One region of the Pseudochrobactrum algeriensis genome, then DNA from elsewhere that is predicted to be linked to it. Evidence: riboswitches for the same ligand, from Rfam matches in the RefSeq annotation. Region 1 holds a riboswitch; the other holds the start of a gene.
What was found. Region 1 has a riboswitch for cobalamin ahead of KHQ09_RS04695 (DUF1852 domain-containing protein). Riboswitches for the same ligand answer to the same signal wherever they lie in the genome.
Positions count from the first base shown of each region.

Region 1 (8,018 bases):
TTTGCTCCGGTTGATCTCGCACATGCAGCCCGCCAAATCGTTGCTGAACATGTTCCGGCTGCTCTTAAGCAGGGCGTGGAGATTGAGTTCAAAGCACCTGAAAAACGGATAACAATTTCCGGTTCAGAGGCAGCGCTTCGGGTTGCGCTGGATAATTTAATCATTAATGCGTTGTGTCATGCGCAAGGAACAGAAATGCTGGTGATCGAAGTGCTTCATCCTGGCATATTGCGTGTTACCGACAGGGGGCCGGGTATTCCCGATGCAGAACGGGGCAGTATGCTGAAGCCTTTTGTGAGAGGGGCGGGTACTGTGGTTGAAGGGGCAGGGATGGGACTTGCAATTGTATCCCAGATTATGAGCGCCCATAATGGATCGGTGGCATTATCCGATGCGACTGGCGGGGGATTGGTCGTGAGTTTGACCTTCCCCGCAGGCTAAGCGATCAATATCAAAGTGAATTTATTCTTGATATTATAGCTATGGCGATTGGCCCCCATAGTAAAGATACGGGTATGATCGTTAAAAGCATAAAATTTATTGCGGATCTGATTTTTTTATAAATCATAGATTTAATCCATTTGTTGAAATGGATTTGTCTGTGATTTCGTATGATGGCGTGGAAATCTTGTGATTGTTTACAATATTTGCAAGGCAAATTCCGATGAATATTACGAAAATTTCGACTGGTTTTTCAGATAATTTTCTTGATAGTTTTCTTTTCAAAGAACATCTCCATCTCTATGTCACCTGTTTTTAGGTGAAACATTGAATTGGAGTGATGTTTAGAATCTGACTGTTACGGCAACATTACCTCTTTAAAACCAGCTCTTGAACTTGAAACAAGCGGTTGTGATCGACAGAAATATGGGGGGTGAGGTTTCCCATTCCTGTACCCGCTATATCAAGCGGAGCTCTCGCAATTTAAGCAGGGGGTATCTGACTATTAGAAGTGAAATACCATTCCTAATATCCGGCTGTTTATTCGGGAAGCATAAATGTTAAGCTTGTGCGGTATCCTCATGAAAGTTTCTTGTCTGCAGCAATTTCAAATCACTGGATTAAAGTGGCATAAACGAGATAGCGAAACGGGCCTTGTGTAACCGCATCAAAGGGATAGCAGGTTGCAAGAACCAGCTGAGAACCCGCTGCGTGAATATCGATCTGCGCCTCATCCCAACGCGCAACACTCATTTGCGTGGCACGATAGGTATAAGTTTTACCGTCAGTGCGGGTAATGCGAATAAGATCGCCTTTCTTAATATCTTTGAGAAAAGCAAAATGCGTGTCGCGATGTGCTGCATAAACTGCCGTTCCTGTCTCACCGGCTTTGGGTGTGTTCTGGAGATGGCCGGGCCCAAAAGCCAGAGCTTGTCCGCTTGCACCATTGAGAGCGATTGCTGATGCAGCCAGACGTGGCGCTTCGATACGCGCTACCGGCCATGTATCCGCCCATGCCCATGGTTTAACCTTTTCACCTGTTGCAATGCTCTGGGTGAAGGCACGCTCAAGCAGGAATTGAGCTGCATAGGCTTTTGCATGGATCCACAGTCCCTGACTGAGAAGTAGAAGACCACAGGCCATCACCGCAATTGACAGCAAGATGAGAGGGGAGCGCACCAAACTGCGCTCCTTTGCCTTTGTATCTTCTGCAACAAGAATACCCATCATGCATTCTCCTTGCGACGTGCCAACCAGAAGATGAGAAACCCGATAAACATAATGCCTAATCCCTGAAGCATATTCAGCATTGCCGGAGTTGCGGTTTGCGGCAGTGACATGGTGGGTGCGGGAATATTCGGTGCGGCAGCACGGTTCTTGCCTCGAGCAAATATCTGCTCTTTGCTTGCATCGGCATGATCAAGCACGCTGCGGTCTGCACGAATACCGAACAGTGTCTCAAAGTCCCAACCGGCAGGAAGCTGCAAAGGAATGTCGGCGCGGGTGAGTGGGGTATTTGCTGGGCGGCTCGGTGTCTGATCGACGGCAACAAGACTTGTGAGACGTGTTACCAGATGATGTTCCAATGCGAGGCTGAGGATACGAGTATCAGCTGCCAGCTCAGTGATCTTGCCGAGCTTCATGTCCACTTCAGCATCGTCGATCTTGCGACGCGCCCAGATCTTGGAAATACCTTCCGCCGGACTGGCTGCATCAAGCGGCAGGGTCACTGTCCATGGACGGGTTCCGACTGTGCCTTCAACCGTCATTGTGCCGCTGACTTGTTTGGTACGTGCAGCGAGCACCAATGGTTCCCCCTGATAAAGATCAGGAAGCAGACCCGGCGTCAGGCTGATGCCCTCCTGTGAGAAACTGGTTTTTACATTGGTGACAACCGGACTTTCGAGTTTATCGAACAGTTCACGCATGCGCTGGTCGACTTCTTCCACCGAGCCGATATGTGTGAAGGTGCCACGGCCAAGTTCAGATGCCTTGTTCATCAGATAGGTGTTGGGCGCCGAGCCGATGCCAACCATGAAGAGACGGGAGCGGTCGCGGCGGGATGCGATGACATCAAGCATTTGTCGTTCATTGCTGATCTCGCCGTCGGTCAGAAACACGATCTGGCGCAAGCCATCCTTTTGGTGGCTGTCATCAAGTGCTGCGTGCAAAGCAGGCAGCATTTCTGTGCCGCCTACCGCTTCAAGCGCAGAGACATAGTCGCGTGCATTGGTAATATTGAGTGCTGTGGCAGGGACAGAGTCATCAAAAAACTTGGTCAGCGTGTCATCAAAACGAATGACGTTGAAACGGTCGGTTGGTTTTAATCGGGAGAGGGCATAATCGAGACTGGTTTTGGCTTGCTTGATCGAAGTGCCACCCATCGAACCGGAATTGTCGATAACAAAGATGATTTCCCGTGTTTCATTCACAGGGCTTTTGATGCGCGGCGGGGTTATGTAGGCCAGCAGATAATTGTCATTGCCAACATGTTCACGAAACAGGCCGACGGTGGGCATTTCGGATTCAGCAGCCTGCCATTCGAGAACGAAATCACGCTCAGCCGTGGCCTTGCCATCCAGAGTAATTGTTGAGGCCAGTTCGCCCTGCTGGTTGATTTTGACAGGGTGATACAGGCTCTTAATATTGGCGGTGGGGAAACCGGCTTTGAGATTGATAGTAATTGTCACCGGATTAATGCGGTCTTCATCTGGCATAATCAGGGGTGTTTCAATGGCTCTGTTGTCTGAACCATGCGTTGGTTTTATTTTCTGCTGCCCCCAGCCGCTCTGAATGTCAGCGGTTTCAACAATCGGCTCGCTGTTTTCAGGATTATAGCGCGGTGCAACAACAAGCGGCACACGCATAGAAAAGCGATTATCGCTCAGGCGAACGGCCTGCTGATATTCGATCTGAATGACAAGTTTTTCATTCGGACCAAGATTAGCAACCGCATTGGTGAAGATGTTGGGGCGCTGTTGCTCGATGAGAGCAGCCTTCTTACCTTCGCTTTTCGCCTTCTCATAGATTTCGCGCGCGGCCTGTTTTTCCTTGATGTCGGCAACAATAACCCTGTCGCCGACAATCATCTTCAGGGAGTAGACTGCACTGTCTTCAGGCAGTGGGAATACGTATAGGCCTTCAACCCAGCTATTGGTCGGATTTTCAAAAACCTGACTGAGACGGGCGCGGGCGGTGGGGCCACTGACATCAATGTTGAAATCACTGGCAAGCCGTGGTGCTTCGATATATTGGCCGGCTTCACCGCTCTGAAGCAGAAGGCTGCCGCTTTGCACCGCATTCGGCGTTACATAGGCTGGCTGTTCAGCACGGGCGGAAGCCACGTTGAGAAGCGAAAGAACAACGGCCAGAACTGGCAGTAACAGCATATTCACAAACCAGATGAATTTGCAGAACTGAGACAGGCTGATTGCCCTTGTATTGTTGTGGGACTGTCTGATGGCAGGCGACATTATAAGCTCCTGTATCTGTCGGATAACTGGAGACAATTTGCGCTGGAGTGCTGTTTCCTCGCCAGCGTAAGCTTTGCCAAGTTTTGTCCGTACTTTGCCGCAAGCCACCTTGCAGGCTCCGCCTATGTGTGGAATTGTGAAGGAAAGTACGGATTCAGGAAGTTCTCATGTCTCAGCACGATGCGGTTTTGTCCGATCAATTGAATCTCCGCGTCGCTGAACGTGTACGTGAGGAGATCGCGCGCCGCAGGATTTCCCGCCAGCATCTGGCGGATGAGGCACGTATCAGTCTCTCGACACTTGAAAAAGCACTCTCAGGGCATCGGCCTTTCACGCTTGCGACGATTATCCGGCTTGAGCAGGCGATGGGATTTGAACTGCGCGATCATGCGGAAACAGAAAAGCCAAAGCCAGCCGCGATCAACGGACATGCGGCGGAAGAACTTGGTGCCTATTCACGCGCTGCCGTTTCGTGGTTAGAGGGGACATTCCTCACGCTTCGTCCTTCTTTTGGTAATAGCAGTGATATTTTTGCTTATTGCACAGACATCGTCTGGGATGCCGGAAACACACATTTGAAATTTGAAGAACGTGAGCGCACCGACGCGTCATTTTCGCAGCAGGGTTGTGTCTCCGTTCCGCATCTCTCAGGCCATGTCTATCTTGTGACCAATACGTCCGGACAATACCGCATGGCGGTACTTTCGCGCCCGAGTATCGCGGGTGAAATGTATGGTATTCTCACGACATTGCGTGCAGGGCAGGGCGCACAACTGACGCCGGTATCCGTGCCTTTAGCACTCATCCCGATAAGGGTTTTTGAAGCGCCGGTTTTTGGACGGATAACAACCGCAGATCAGGTCTATGATCAATATGCACGGTTTCTTAACAAGACCATCGGCGATGGCTATGCAAGTTTTGTGATGCCGTCATAATCGGGGCTAAGGATAATCTATCCATCTCATTCTGTACGACCAAATCAATCGCAGCTGAAATCGGTATTACAGCAAGACAGCCTGAGTAATTACATCGGGTGGATAGCGGCTGCGGCGGATCATAAGGCATTGCCAATCTGGTGCTGCTTATGTGCGGGCTGTCTGCTTTTCTCCTGACGTCGTTTTAGCTTGCAATGGTTCAGTCCTGAATGGTCTTCGCTCGCGCAGGCGTGCCTACACTTTGAGACTTGGAGATATAAAAATATCTTTATATGCGCTTGACACTTCGTTGTGATTGCAGCTAGGTAGAGATGCCTAGGTTCTCCGGTCGTTGTCTGCAGCGTGCCGGAGCTAAGAGGGAAGCCGGTGCTCCGTATTATGCGGAAAAGCCGGCGCTGCCCCCGCAACTGTAAGCGGCGAGCTGACGTCCAGCATGTCACTGGGATTTAACCCGGGAAGACGGACGGAAGCGATGACCCGTGAGCCAGGAGACCTGCCTTGGCGAAAGAACGTCCACGGGCGGGGTGTCCCAGTGTGCCGTAGCGGAGGCCGCATCGCGGCCTGTACTGCTATGTGCCCGCAGACCCATGCCCCCCAACTCAATTGGGGCAGAATATGTCGCAGAACTTCAATTTCGCTATCAAGAGCGTTCCGTTTAACGAGGATTATCTTCCCTCGGAGAATACGCGCATCACCACCAATTTTGCCAATCTGGCCAGAGGCGATCGTCGCCGTGAGAATCTCTGCAACACCTTGCGGATGATCGACAACCGGTTCAATGCCTTGGCGCATTGGGATAACCCCCAAGGTGATCGCTATTCGGTCGAGCTGGACATTATTTCCGTCACGTTGGGGATTGCCGGCGATGAATTCCCGCTGATTGAAATCCTCAAGACAACCATTGTCGACCAGAAAACCAATGAGCGCATCGACGGTATCGTCGGAAACAACTTCTCGTCCTATGTGCGTGATTACGACTTCAGTATTGTTCTTCCCGAGCACAATCAGAACCAGCCCATATTCAGCATTCCGGCCAATTTCGGCGATCTGCATGGAAAGCTTTTCAAATCTTTCCTACGCTCAGAGACATATGCATCTCACTTCGGCAAAGCGCCCGTCATCTGCATCAGTGCTTCGACCAGCAAGACCTATCATCGCACTGACAATCATCATCCCATAATGGGCACCGAATACCGGCAGAATGAATCCTCGTCGACAGATCAGTATTTCGCAAAAATGGGGATGCAGGTTCGCTATTTCATGCCGGCAGGCAGCGTTGCGCCTTTGGCTTTCTATTTTATCGGCGACCTGCTTGGCGATTATTCCAATCTCGAGCTGATCAGCACCATCAGTACGATGGAGACGTTTCAGAGGATTTATCGGCCTGAAATCTATAATGCCAACGCTGCTGCAGGCGCGGTTTACCGGCCGAATTTGAAGCACGGGGATTATTCGCTGACACGCATTGTCTATGATCGTGAAGAGCGCAGCCGGTTGGCCGTGGAGCAAGGCAAATTCACCGAGGAAAATTTCATCAAGCCATACCGGACCGTTCTCGACCAATGGTCCGCTTACGACGTCGCCTGACTGAAACGAAACAGAGGTCACCTATCTTGAAAACACTTCTTCCTACATCGACCGCAGGCAGCCTGCCTAAACCCTCCTGGCTCGCGCAGCCTGAAAAACTCTGGTCACCCTGGAAACTGCAGGACGAGGAATTACTGGAAGGCAAGCGGGACGCCTTGCGGCTGTCACTGGCCGACCAGCAACATGCAGGTATTGATATCGTCAGCGATGGCGAACAGACACGTCAGCATTTCGTGACGACTTTCATCGAACATCTCGACGGCGTGGATTTCGAGAAGCGCGAGACCGTGCGAATCCGCAACCGCTACGATGCGAGCGTACCGACTGTTGTCGGGGCTGTGTCACGCCAGAAGCCGGTTTTCGTCGAGGATGCCAGATTTTTGCGTCAGCATACCACGCAGCCGATCAAATGGGCCCTCCCAGGTCCCATGACCATGATCGATACTCTCTATGATGCCCATTACAAGAGCCGCGAAAAGCTGGCTTGGGAATTCGCCAAAATCCTTAATGAGGAAGCCAGAGAGCTGGAGGCTGCTGGTGTCGACATCATTCAGTTCGACGAGCCTGCCTTTAACGTCTTCTTTGATGAGGTGAATGACTGGGGCGTCGCCACGCTGGAGCGCGCAATCGAAGGCCTCAAATGTGAGACTGCCGTGCATATTTGCTACGGCTACGGCATTAAAGCCAATACGGATTGGAAGAGTACGCTTGGTTCAGAGTGGCGGCAATACGAGGAATCATTCCCCAAGCTGCAGCAATCCAGCATCGGCATGATCTCGCTGGAATGTAAGAACTCCCATGTCCCGATGGATCTGATCGAGCTTATCCGCGGCAAGAAGGTAATGGTCGGTGCCATCGACGTGGCATCCAATACTATTGAGACGCCTGAGGAAGTTGCTCAAACGCTTCGAAAAGCGCTTCAATTTGTTGATGCTGACAAGCTTTATCCGTGCACCAATTGCGGCATGGCTCCACTCTCCCGGCCTATCGCTATGGGCAAGCTTCAAGCCTTGAGCGCGGGCGCAGAAATCGTCCGCAGAGAACTCACTGCCTAGAGCATAATTCCTTAAACTTGGATCAGTTTAAGGTAAAATTATGCTCTCATTTTAAAGTGTTAGGGCGAGTTTTGTGTGCCAAGTCTGGCACACGGCGCTCTCGTGCTGCAAGCAATGTCACGCGTTCAATAACAAATACGCGGTTTCACGAAATCTGCACTCCGGAGTTGGCCGTTAGAGCATTTCACAGTCAAGTTGGATCAACTTGACTTCTTGATTATGTCAAGTTGGATCAACTTGACGCCCGTGATAATGCGACCAAACAAAGAATCTAGAGCGAGCGCTATGATCCAATCCGGACGTAAACCGCTCTAGCGGCCATCTCCCACACTTCAACCCGATACGGGGACCGAATGGATATATTTGATCAACCTCTGGAAATCGTGGACAGGGCGGCATTCCGCAATGGTATGTCGCGGCTCGGCTCAGCCGTAAGCGTCGTCACCACTGTTTTTGGTGGCAAGCGCTACGGTTTTACCGCCTCGGCAGTCTGCAGCGTCAGCGACACTCCGGCAACGCTTCTCGTC
Region 1 covers NZ_CP075361.1:573,391-581,408, forward strand. The annotation lists gene KHQ09_RS04675 (sensor histidine kinase) at 1-441, shown strand, start outside; gene KHQ09_RS04680 (class GN sortase) at 1,054-1,668, opposite strand; gene KHQ09_RS04685 (marine proteobacterial sortase target protein) at 1,668-3,914, opposite strand; gene KHQ09_RS04690 (helix-turn-helix domain-containing protein) at 4,082-4,849, shown strand; cobalamin riboswitch at 5,150-5,364, shown strand; gene KHQ09_RS04695 (DUF1852 domain-containing protein) at 5,465-6,436, shown strand; gene KHQ09_RS04700 (methionine synthase) at 6,463-7,491, shown strand; gene KHQ09_RS04705 (flavin reductase) at 7,845-8,018, shown strand, end outside.

Region 2 (8,018 bases), 450 kb from region 1:
GTTGCGACTGTAAGTGCAGAAAGCAACGGCCAGCTGATGCGGCCGCAGACGCTGGTGGAAGCGCGCAAAGCGCAAGGCGCATCAGCCAAAATTGATCATTCTGCTTATGTTGGCGTTACCGATATTGCGGTGCTGAAAGACTGGATCGATCAGGCGATTGATCAGGGTTTTGTGGCTTTTGACACCGAGACAACCTCGCTTGATCCGATGCAGGCGGAACTGGTCGGTTTCTCGCTGGCTTTGGCGGCAGGCAAAGCCTGTTATGTACCGCTGACGCATAAATCCGGTCAGGGTGATCTGCTCGGTGGCGGACTGATTGAAGGGCAGATTCCGCTGGATACAGCGCTTGCAGAGCTGAAGCGTCTGCTGGAAAATCCGTCTGTGCTGATTATTGCCCAGAATATGAAATATGACTGGCTGGTCATGCATCGTCTTGGCATTGATATTGCGCGTTTTGATGACACGATGTTGCTGTCCTATGCGCTGGATGCAGGCACCGGCACCCATGGCATGGATGCACTTGCTGAACGCTGGCTTGGTCACACAACAATTCCTTATAAGGAAGTAGCGGGTACCGGAAAATCGGCCGTGACATTTGACATGGTGCCGATTGATCGCGCCATCGCCTATGGTGCGGAAGATGCCGATGTCACATTGCGCCTGTGGCAGGTGCTGAAACCGCGTTTGGCTGCGGATGGCATGGCATCGGTCTATGAGCGGCTGGAGCGCCCGCTGGTCGAAGTGCTGGCGCGGATGGAGGAGCGTGGGGTCAGCGTTGATCGCCAAATTCTCTCCCGCCTTTCCGGCGATCTGGCGCAGTCGGCTGCGGCCATTGAGGATGAGATTTACACGCTTGCCGGTGAGAAGATGAATATCGCTTCGCCAAAGCAACTCGGCGATATTCTGTTCGGAAAACTCGGGCTTCCGGGTGGTTCCAAAACTAAAACCGGACAATGGTCAACCTCGGCGCAGGTGCTGGAAGATCTGGCGGCGGAAGGCCATGAGCTGCCGCGCAAGATTGTGGACTGGCGCCAGCTCACCAAGCTCAAATCCACCTATACGGATGCACTGCCCGGTTATATTCATCCGCAGACCAAGCGGGTGCATACCTCCTATTCCATGGCGGTAACGACCACAGGACGTTTGTCTTCGTCAGAACCGAACCTGCAAAATATTCCGGTGCGCACTGCTGAAGGCCGCAAAATCCGCACAGCCTTTGTGGCGCCGCAGGGTAAAAAGCTGATCTCTGCTGATTATAGTCAGATTGAACTGCGTGTGCTTGCACATGTGGCCGATATTGCGCAGCTGAAAAAAGCCTTTGATGACGGTATCGATATTCACGCGATGACGGCATCTGAAATGTTCGGCGTACCCGTAGAGGGCATGCCTTCTGAAGTGCGCCGCCGCGCCAAGGCGATTAATTTCGGCATTATTTACGGTATTTCGGCCTTTGGTCTTGCCAATCAGCTGTCGATCCCGCGTGAAGAGGCAAGTTCCTATATCCGTACCTATTTTGAGCGTTTCCCCGGTATCAAGGATTATATGGAAACAACCAAGGCTGCTGCGCGTGAACAAGGCTATGTCGAGACTATTTTCGGCCGCCGCATTCATTATCCGGAGATCAAAGCCAGCAATCCGCAGGTGCGGGCGTTTAATGAGCGAGCTGCGATTAACGCGCCTATTCAGGGTTCGGCGGCAGATATTATCCGCCGTGCGATGATCCGCATGGAACCGGCACTGGCAGATGCAAAGCTCGATGCGCAAATGCTGTTGCAGGTGCATGACGAACTGATCTTCGAGGTTGATGACGCACAGGTTGACGCGACCATTGAAGTGGTGCGTGAGGTGATGGTCAATGCGGCAATGCCGGCTGTTTCGATGACTGTGCCGTTACAGGTTGATGCCAGAGCCGCGCAAAACTGGGATGAAGCGCATTGATCTTATGCAGTTAATGCAGTAAGAGGCACCAGAACATGTTGCAGAACTCCGGTTTTGCAACATAAGCGCCTTAAAAAGCGAAAGACTGGTCTGCTGTGCGGAATAGATTGTAACAATCGCCCGTTGCAGGTTGACCTCTATGTCATTCGCCTTTACGTAGCGCAGCATCATCACTTATTGTTGTTTGCTTATTTACGTTACCGGTCACGGATGTGTGAAAGCATGGTATACGGCTTTTTGCCGTTTCATCATGAATGAAGCCAGGGATGGGACATTTGCTTCTGAAACTTCAGGGCAAATAATGTCGGGGCCAGTTGATGCGTGGGTGAGCCATTGCTGAAAGTCATTCATGACCTTGCCTTCTACTATTGCACCAGCCCTTGCCGGTGCGCTCAAAGCTCGTGGCTATGAGGAACTGACCTCCGTTCAGGAAGCTATGCTGACGCCTGACAATGACGGTCGCGATCTGCTGGTTTCCGCTCAGACCGGCTCCGGTAAAACTGTTGCTTTTGGTATTGCCATGGCAGCTGATCTGCTCGAACAGGGCGATCGTCTGGAAGCCCCGCGTGCACCATTGGCTCTGATTATTGCGCCGACACGCGAACTGGCTTTGCAGGTTGCCCGCGAGCTGGAATGGCTCTACGCACCAACCGGTGCCCGTATCACCACTTGTGTTGGTGGTATGGATATCCGCACAGAACGCCGCAATCTGGAACGTGGTGCACATATTATCGTGGGTACACCGGGTCGTCTGCGCGATCATATCACACGCCGTGCGCTGAACATGTCTGATCTGCGTGCTGTTGTGCTTGATGAAGCCGATGAGATGCTTGATCTCGGCTTCCGCGAAGATCTGGAATTCATTCTCGGTGAAGCTCCGGAAGATCGCCGCACACTGATGTTCTCGGCAACGGTTTCCAAATCAATCGCTTTGCTTGCCAAGCGTTTCCAGAAAGATGCTTTGCGCATTACTGCAACCGCCAGCCATGAAAAACACGCTGATATTACCTATCAGGCAATGATTGTGCCGCCGCATGAGCGCGAAAACGCGATCATCAACACGCTGCTCTATTATGATAATGTTAACACTATTATCTTTGCTTCCACCCGTGAAGGCGTGAAGCATCTGGCAAGCCGACTGAGCAATCGTGGGTTTTCGGTTGTGGCGCTGTCCGGTGAATTGTCACAGGCTGAACGTACCAATGCGCTGCAATCCATGCGCGATGGCCGTGCCCGCGTTTGCGTAGCAACAGACGTTGCTGCACGCGGTATTGATCTGCCAAATCTTGATCTGGTTATTCATGCCGATCTGCCGAATAATGGTGAAACATTGCTGCACCGCTCCGGTCGTACCGGTCGTGCCGGCCGTAAGGGCACCTGTATTCTGGTGGTTCCTTTCTCCCGCCGCCGTTCGGCTGAGCGTCTGCTGCAAATGACACGTCTGGATGCCAAGAGCATTGCAGCGCCGACCATTAATGCGGTTCAGGAAAAAGTTCGTGAGGTTATCCTCAGCAACGAACGTCTCAGCGATGAAATTCCTGAAGACATGCAGGAACTGATGCGCGAATTGCAGGCGCGTTATACGCCTGAACAGATCGCAGCCGCTTATTTGCGTCGTGAAATCGAAAGCCGTCCGGCACCGGAAGACGTGTCTGAAGGCCCGGTACGCGCTTTGGGCGCACCGGCACGCGAACGTGGTGAACGTGGCGAGCGCTCCGAGCGTGCTCCGCGTGAAGACCGTTCCTCCTTCAATGGCGGTGCATGGTTTACACTGTCGGCTGGTCGCAAACATCGTGCCGATCCGAAATGGATTCTGCCGCTGATCTGTAAAGCCGGTCAGGTTTCCAAGGGCGATGTTGGTGCAATCCGTATTCTTGAAAACGAAACCCGTTTCGAGATTAACAGCGAAAAAGCCAAAGAATATTTTGCGACTGTTGAAGAGCAGGGTACAGGCGAAAAAGGTCTGGTTATCCGCACTTCAACCGCACCTGAGCAGGAAAGCCGTGGCCCGCGTTCTGATCGCGGTGGCGAACGCCGCTTTGATAAACGTGGCGGCGACGATAAGCCGGGCTGGGGTGCACCGAAAGGCAAGTCCCGCTTTAAAGGCGGCGAAGGCAAGCCTTTTGGCGACAAACCAAAAGGCCCGCGCAAGCCACGTGAAGGCGGCGACCGTAAGTTCTCCCGCTGATAATTAAGCTTTGAAGAACCCGCTCTCTGAGCGGGTTTTTTATTTTCATAAGGTAATAACTTGCTGTTTGGTAATGGTTGGGCTAGGTCTCTGATATATTAGATTGCCTTTGGGCAAAATTACATGCAGGGAGGATACCGCAGCCATGACCGCAACCATCACAATTACGCTCGATGAAGCTTACAATCTAGCGGAAAAGACCTTTATCAAGCTTGGTCTCTCCGAGGAACATGCGCAGGCCAATGCGCGTTTGCTGCAAAGTTGCCAGCGTGATGAATGCGACTCTCACGGGCTTTATCGGGTTCTGAGTTGTGCTCAAACCATTAAAACCGGTGCTGTGGTATTGGATGCGGAGCCCGTAGTGGAAGACCGTGCCGGCGGTATTGTCGCGGTAGATGCCAAAGGCGGTTATTCTTTGCTGGCGCTGGAAAAAGGCCTGCCGATGCTGGTGGAGAAAACCCGTAAACTCGGCATTGCCGCGATGGCGATCAATCATTGTGTGCATTTCTCGGCTCTGTGGCCGGAAGTGGAAATGCTGGCAGAACATGGTCTTGTCTCGCTGACAATGGTGCCGAGCCATTCATGGGTTGCACCTGCGGGTGGCAAAACCGGTGTGTTCGGTACCAATCCGATCGCTTTTGGCTGGCCGCGTGCAGGCAAATATCCGTTTGTTTTCGACTTTGCCACCAGTGCTGCGGCACGGGGTGAGATTGAACTGCATCGCCGTGCAGGTAAACCGATCCCGCTGGGCTGGGCAGTTGATAAAGATGGTGAGCCGACAACCGATGCCGAGACTGCACTGCAAGGCGCGATGCTGACATTCGGCGGTTATAAAGGTTCGGCTCTGTCTGCCATGGTCGAACTACTGGCGGGGCCGCTGATCGGTGATATGCTGAGCCTTGAATCTCAGGAGTGGGATAATGGCCGCGGCGCAACACCGAAACACGGGGGAAATCGTGATTGCCTTGAATCCGGAGAGTTTCCTCGGCGCAGCAATGGCGGAACATATGGCGCGGGCGGAGAAAATGTTCTCGGCGATTACAGATCAGGGGGCACGTCTGCCATCGCAGCGCCGCTATGAAGCCCGTGAACGCAGTCTGGCCAATGGCACGGTGACAATTCCGCAGAAGCTTTACGATGATATCCGTGCGCTGTAACGGCTAAATCGTCTAGAGCGCCGTGTGCCAGACTTGGCACACAAAGGTCGCTCTAACACTTTAAAATTAGAGCATGATTTTACCTTAAACTGATCCAAGTTTAAGGAATTATGCTCTATCATTTTGAAACTGCGGCACAAGTATCACGCCCCTTTGAAAAACGCAGTTCATAATTGCTTAAGAATTGACCGTGAAGCGGTGCATTGTTATCGCTTTACATGGAAAAGGTTTTGTCTGGGCAGCATTGTTTCAGACAAATGAAAAGGGAACACGGTGCTTAATCCGTGACTGCCCCCGCAACTGTAACGGTGAGCGGCCTCCGGTAAGCCACTGTCTGAGAGGACGGGAAGGCGGAGCGTTCGTGATGACCCGCAAGTCAGGAGACCTGCCTTTTCCGGTCACCAGCCGGTGCACGAGGGGTGCGCAGGCGCGGACGTCCGTGACGGTGACATTGTTAAAATGTTGCCGTATGCGGATAAGTGACTGTTTATTCAGCCTGTCTCAAATGCGGTTTGTATCATTCAGGGCAATGTAATGCGGATAAAGCGTGCATTGTCTGATCTATGGCGGGACAGCATGACACGCAATTTGTTGCAGCATAAAAAATCCATTTTGGTACTCGGAACGGCTTTGACAGTTTTCAGCCTTGGCAATGCGGCGCTGGCGCAAGAGAAAAAGCAGGAACCGGTACAGCTTAAAGAAATTCTTGTGACAGCCGGACGCACGCCGATTGAAGAAGGCAAGACCGGCCGTGCTGTAACTGTGATTACCGGCAAGCAGCTTGAGCAAAATCAGGTGCGTTATGTGGCCGATGCGCTGCGTATGGTGCCGGGTTTTGCCGTGTCGCGCTCAGGCTCCAAGGGCGGCATGACCAATATTCGTGTGCGCGGTGCTGAAGCTAACCATCTTCTGGTGATGGTTGACGGCGTTGAAGTCAGTAGTGCTGAGGGCGGTGCATTCGATTTCGGTGCTATTCAAGCTGATGACATTGATCGGATCGAGATTTTGCGCGGCCCTCAGAGCGCGTTTTGGGGGGCAGGTGCTGCGGCCGGTGTGGTGAATATCATCACCAAAGGTGGCAAGCGCGACGGCTTCAAAATCAGCGGTGCAACGGAAGCCGGCAGTCAGAATTCATGGCTCGGTGGTGTGCTTTTGCAGGGTGGTGCAGAAAATTATGATATGGCGCTGGCCGCCTCCTACCGCCACACCAAGGGTTTCAATATTTCCGATATTGGTGATGAAAAAGACGGCGACACCAATCTGACATTGAACGGTAAGGTCAATATTGATCTGTCTGACACTGCTAAGTTGGATGCGACTTTACGTTACATGAAAAATCGCACGGATCTTGATGCTGACCCAGTTTGGAATCCCGATCCGGCTGATTCATTAAACAATTATGGCCAGACATCTAATCTATTAGGATCGGTTGGGTTGACATGGACTGGTCTTGAGGATGCTTTAACTCAAAAACTGCGTTTTACAGGCAATTCGATACATTATAAGAACGTCACGCCTATGTTTCCTGTATATGAAACGAAAGGTCGGCGTTATACCGGTTCTTATCAGGCAAGCTATGTTTTTGATACGCCAAGTTTTGCAGATGCTCATCATACGATTACCGGTGGTATCGACTGGAAGCGCGAGACATTTTCGACAACAAAAGATTATGAACGCGATAGTTATGGTTTTGTTGGTCAGTATAATGGCGAATTCTGGGATCAGTTTTATTTAAATTTAGCTTTGCGTCATGATCTGAATGATGAGTTTAAAGACGCAACGACTTATTCAGTGAGTACCGCTTGGGCTATTCCAGATACAGACATGCGTTTGCACAGTTCTGTCGGTACTGGTGTCAGAAACCCCGATTTTATCGAACAGTTTGGCGTCTTTTACTTCGGCCCTGAAGGCTTTGTAGGCAATCCAGAGCTGAAGCCAGAGCATAATTTGGGGTGGGACATTGGTGTTGAGAAGAGTTTATTTGATGGCAGGCTGCTTCTGGATGCAACGTATTTTAACAACCGTTTTCGTGACAAAATCAGTCGCAATGGCAATAAACTCATTAATATACCAGGGATAACGCGTACACACGGTGTTGAACTGTCAGCTACGTTAAATCTGACTGATGGTTTGACTGCAGGAGCAACTTATACTTATACTTCTGCTAAAATGGCAGATAACAAAGATTTAGTGCGAGTGCCGCGTCACTCCGGTTCTGTGAATGTGGCTTATACATTCTATGAGGATCGTGCCCGTTTGTTTGGCGAAGCTGTATTCAATGGCAACATGAAAGATAATAACGTTGGCACATTTCCGGTATCTGTTGTGACATTGGACAAATATACCGTTGTTAATATCGGCGGCAGCTATAAGTTCACAGATAAGCTTGAAGGTTATGCCCGTATCGAAAACCTGTTCGATAAAAAATATCAGGAAGTCTACGGCTATAATACACCGGGTCGCGGCGCATTTGCCGGTTTGAAAGCCTCTTTCTGAGAATGGTGCGTTTAACCGCCCTCATCAGTTTTACCAAAAGGCAGGCCGTTCTCGCGGCCTGCCTTTTGTGCTTCTGCATCTTACCGGTGCAGGCGCAGGTAATGCCGAAGCGGGTGGTTTCGCTCAATCTTTGTACGGATATTCTGGCGCTGTCACTGGCCGATCCGTCTCAGATTGTCTCTGTCAGCCATATTGCGGCAGATCCGGTTTCTTCGCCAGTCGCGGCGCAGGCTGGCAGC
Region 2 covers NZ_CP075361.1:122,532-130,549, forward strand. The annotation lists gene polA (DNA polymerase I) at 1-1,938, shown strand, start outside; gene KHQ09_RS02755 (DEAD/DEAH box helicase) at 2,288-4,126, shown strand; gene KHQ09_RS02760 (Ldh family oxidoreductase) at 4,272-5,207, shown strand; gene KHQ09_RS18525 (hypothetical protein) at 5,152-5,283, shown strand; cobalamin riboswitch at 5,492-5,690, shown strand; gene KHQ09_RS02765 (TonB-dependent receptor plug domain-containing protein) at 5,860-7,779, shown strand; gene KHQ09_RS02770 (ABC transporter substrate-binding protein) at 7,881-8,018, shown strand, end outside.
Region 2: another riboswitch for cobalamin. It lies ahead of KHQ09_RS02765 (TonB-dependent receptor plug domain-containing protein); the one in region 1 lies ahead of KHQ09_RS04695 (DUF1852 domain-containing protein).